DNA from 2 places in the Marinobacter sp. W-8 genome. Region 1 is predicted to be linked to the other one. Evidence: riboswitches for the same ligand, from Rfam matches in the RefSeq annotation. Region 1 holds a riboswitch; the other holds the start of a gene.
The links. Region 1 has a riboswitch for cobalamin ahead of ACF8YQ_RS01045 (TonB-dependent receptor plug domain-containing protein). Riboswitches for the same ligand answer to the same signal wherever they lie in the genome.
Positions count from the first base shown of each region.

Region 2: linked by a shared signal. The riboswitch ahead of ACF8YQ_RS17915 (ribonucleoside-diphosphate reductase subunit alpha) and the one ahead of ACF8YQ_RS01045 (TonB-dependent receptor plug domain-containing protein) in region 1 are both predicted to bind cobalamin.

Region 1 covers NZ_CP172297.1:247,529-249,728, forward strand. Annotated here, with positions in the region: gene ACF8YQ_RS01045 (TonB-dependent receptor plug domain-containing protein) at 1-1,184, opposite strand, end outside; cobalamin riboswitch at 1,316-1,545, opposite strand; gene ACF8YQ_RS01050 (cobalamin-binding protein) at 1,638-2,200, shown strand, end outside.
Region 2 covers NZ_CP172297.1:3,860,869-3,863,068, reverse strand. Annotated here, with positions in the region: gene ACF8YQ_RS17920 (substrate-binding periplasmic protein) at 1-690, shown strand, start outside; cobalamin riboswitch at 956-1,153, shown strand; gene ACF8YQ_RS17915 (ribonucleoside-diphosphate reductase subunit alpha) at 1,284-2,200, shown strand, end outside.

The sequences.
Region 1 (2,200 bases):
TGTACCTGACGAATGGCGGCCTGGGTTTTCCAGCGGTTATCGCGACTCTGCCAGGCGTGTGAGAGTGACCCCGTAGCCTGGAAGCGTTCCCGCTCATCCCGAGGGTCTGGGTCTTGTCTGTCGTCCTGCTGGTAGTCATAGCGGGTGGTATCAAAGCTTAGCGTGATGGTGTGGTTGCCAAGCAAAGCGGAGAGGGTATTCACCAGCCCAAGCTGTTGTGTGTCGGTTTTTACATCGGAGACTCCGAGACCTACCCGGCCGCTGGTATTGTCGTAGTGTTCGGTGATATCGCCGACAATCAGGCGATGGCTGGAGTGCAGCTTGCCCTGTAACCATCCACGTTCCTGACCCTGAAGTTGTAGGCGAAAAGTTTCGTTCGCCAGAGACGCATCGTTGTCCCGCCAGTTCTGGATAGTAGGCACACTTTGCTCATAGCGGGTGTATTGGAGCAGAGCGTTGACTTTTGCGGTCTGGGTTATTTCCCAGCCCAGTTTTGTACTGAACGCGTCCTGTTGATAATCAGCATTACGACGCTTTGTGGTCTTGCCATCGTTCGGGTTGAACCAGTCGCTGTCGTTGGGGTATTCGAAGTCGTTATTGCTGGTTTGTCGATCAAGCGACACCCAATAGTAAAAATCGTCGTGGCTGCCGCTGTTGAAGAGGCCGGTTCGGTAAGTATCAAAGGAACCAGCGCCGACATTGATGCTGGTGGCATCCTCGATGTCTTTGCCAAGACTCTCCAGTACCACCACACCACCGATGCCCGCCTGAGGCAGCTGTGCCGGGGCTCCACTGGGGTACACCTGAATACGGCTGACATCAGTTAACGACAGTTTGCCGAGGTCAACACCGCCGGTGACCGGATCGTTCAGTAGCATGCCGTCCAGAACAACCTGTACCTGCCGCGAGGTCGATCCTCGAATGGACACTGACGAGGCGCTTCCCAGTCCGCCGCTTTGTCGGATCTGGACGCCGGCCTGATCGCTAAGAACATCAGCGACTGAAGCGGTCCGGTTTTCGATGCTGGACCGATCCAGAACGCGCACGGGGCCTGTCGCCTGGCTGGGGTCTACATCGCTGGCGGCGTTGATGGGAGTGGCTTCCACCACGATAAAAGGAAGTGTATCTTCTGCGATGACATTGGTGGCCATCAGCGAAAAAATGGAGATAACAATTTTCTTCATCAGGGAGATGGGCACCGGCTGCATTTCTTTGTGTCTGCAACCAGCATTGTTGCGGTTTCTGGTTGCCTGAACAGCTACCAAAAGAGAAGAGGCATATACGCCTGCTCCGTGTTCTGACCCTCCGTCAAAAGCACTGATAGCCGGTAGCAGGCCGGTCTCCGGGCTTGCGGCTGGCATTCTTGCCAGAGTAGGATGCCTTCCCACAGCGTTTTGCTGCAGTGGCTGGCTCAGGGCCATTCCTCTCGTACCGCATACCGTTGCGGGGGCAGCGTCGGAATTTCACCGAACTTCCCAGTTTCACCCATCGCTCAGTCGAACAGTTGTCGCGCTTGAGGTGGGCACCTGCTACGGATAAAAAATTTGAGTAAGAGTTTACGGTGTGGCCAAGAGGTCGTCAATAAATGACAAATAGTTCAGAGTTAGCCAGCGCTCAGCCAGCGCTCAGGAGGTCTCATGATAGTCATTCGGGTTTTAGTGCTTTTACTAATGCTCTCCAGCCATGTGGTGGCTGATGTCTGTGCCACGGACGATAACGGAGTGGAGCTTTGTTTGCCCGGGCCTGCCCAGCGCATCGTGACACTATCCCCCGGGGCGACGGAGCTGGCGTTTGCCGCCGGTGCTGGTGAGCAGGTTATCGCTGTTGTTGATTACAGCGATTATCCCCCGGAGGCTGAAATGTTGCCCAATGTCGGGAGCCATACCCGGATTGACCTGGAGACATTGGTCGCTCTTAAGCCGGATCTGGTGGTTACCTGGGTGTCTGGTAATCCGGTTGAGCAGGTCAATATGCTCAATCAGCTTGGCATGGCCACTTTTGCGATTGAGCCACGAACGTTTGAAGGTGTGTCCTCGGTGTTGGAGAGGCTGGCGTCGCTCGCGGGTACAGAGTCTGAGGGTTATGCTGAGGCGGCCCGGTTTCGACAGGGAATTGCCGCATTGGCCAAGCAATATCGGGGGCGTGAACCCGTTCGTGTGTTTTATCAAGTGTGGGATCAGCCTTTGATGACGATCAATGA
Region 2 (2,200 bases), 290 kb from region 1:
GTTCGTGTTGCCTATGTTGAATTCCCGCCCATCAGCTATCGAAACGAGCAGGGAGAGCCCGCCGGCGAGTTTGTGCATATCACCCGCAAGGTGGCGGCAGAGGCGGGTTACCAACTGGAATTCATCTATCTGCCCGTCGCACGTACCTACCTCTATCTGACCAATGGCACTATCGATTTATGGATGGGGCTAACCGACATTCCTGCACTGAAAGACGATGTACTGGAGAGCTGGATCAGCCCGATTCCGGTGGAACTCAGTGCCTGGTATCTGGAGGGCGCGCCACCGGTGGATCACATGGATCGCCTGCGCAACAAAACCGTGATTCTGATCGGCGGCTATACCTATGCCGGCCTCAGAGACTGGCTGACGGCCCAACCCGATATCCGGATCACCGAAGCACCGAATCACCGCTCCGGTCTCAACATGCTCAAGCGCAAGCGCGGTGATTACCTGCTGGACTACCGGCAACCGGTGAAGGAAACCCTGAGCCGCAACTCAGATGCAGAGATTCGCGGGTCGGAAATGCGTAGCCGCAACGCAGCCTGGCTGTTTTCCCTGGCCAATCCGCGCGCGACCATTCTGCGTGAGGCCTTTGATGATGCCTATCTGCGCCTGGCCGAGCGTGGCGAGGTACCGCCGGTGCGCCGGTTCCAGAAAACCTATGTGGTGCCCGGGTTTCCGGAGTAGTACCGGTAAATCCAGTGGTTGGATTACTCCCGTAGTCAGTCCTGCAAGCGGACTATTTCACAAGGGTCAGATCACCATACCAGGCCGTGGCCTGCACCGGGCTGGCGGCGAGACCGAGCGTCAGGGTACTGGCCAAAAGCAGCGAAATTCTCACATCTATTCCTAAAATCCAGTGGTCTGGAGATGGACAGGCTCCGTTGCAAAAAGTGCCTTGTCTTGGCGTATTCGGCCCTATATAGTGACCGGGTCCTTGGTTGACTACCATATATTGTGATCAATCTCTGATCATCTTGATCACAGGGTAGTCGGGAATCCGGTGAGAACCCGGAACTGACGCGCAGCGGTATTGGGGAACGAGCGTGGCAAGATGACACTGGCGCAAGCCGGGAAGTCGCCACGTTAGGCAGAGCTGAAAGGTTCACGCCCCTGAGTCCGAAGACCTGCCAGGGATCAGAAGCCCCCCATGGGTTTCTGGACTGCACCTTCGCGATTCAAGGGTGAGCAGATTGGTCAGGCCTGCCCGTATTCGGGGCAAGGTGTGCCACTGCGTTCGCGAGGGTGAAACGGAACCAACGCGAATTCAGGAGAGCACCATGACAGCCACTGCCATTGCCGAACCCCCGGCCCCCGCGACCGATACCCAATCCCTGCAAGTTATCAAACGAAACGGCACCCTGGTGAGTTTCAACCCGGCCAAGATCAGTGTCGCGGTGACCAAAGCCTTCCTGGCGGTGGAAGGGGACCAGGCAGCCGGTTCCGCCCGCATCAACGACGCCGTGCACCGGGTTACCGAACAGGTAGTGCAGGCCATCAGCCGCCGCCTCAAGGCCGGTGGCAAGGTACACATCGAAGACATCCAGGACCAGGTGGAACTGGCCCTGATGCGGGCCGAAGAGCAGAAAGTGGCCCGGGCCTACGTGCTGTACCGTGAAGAACACGCCCGCCAGCGCGCCGTGGACGAGCCGGTGGAAGCGCACCCGCACCTGACCGTGAAAAAGAGCGACGGTAGCATCGCGCCGCTGGATCTGGGACTGATGAAACAGCAGGTGGAGCAAGCCGCCACCGGGCTGGACGGCATCAACGGCGATTCGCTGGTGGAAGACGCCCTGCGCAACCTCTACGACGGTATTGAGGGCACCGAAGTGCTGACCGCGCTGATCATGACCGCCCGGGGCCGCATTGAACGGGAACCCGACTACAGCGCCGTAACCGCCCGCCTGCTGCTGGAACAGCTCCGGCTGGAAACAGCGGAAGCCCTGGACCTGCCCCGCAGTCTTCCGCTGGCAGAGATTTATCCACAGGCTCTGACAGCGTTTATCCACGCCGGTATCCGCTACGAACTGCTGGACGAAGCCCTGGCGGCCTTTGACCTGGAACGCCTTGGCAACGCCCTGAAACCGGAACGCGATCTCCAGTTCGGCTTCCTGGGCCTGCAAACTCTGTACGACCGTTACTTCCTGCACTGGAACAAGGCCCGCCTGGAACTGCCCCAGGTGTTCTTCATGCGGGT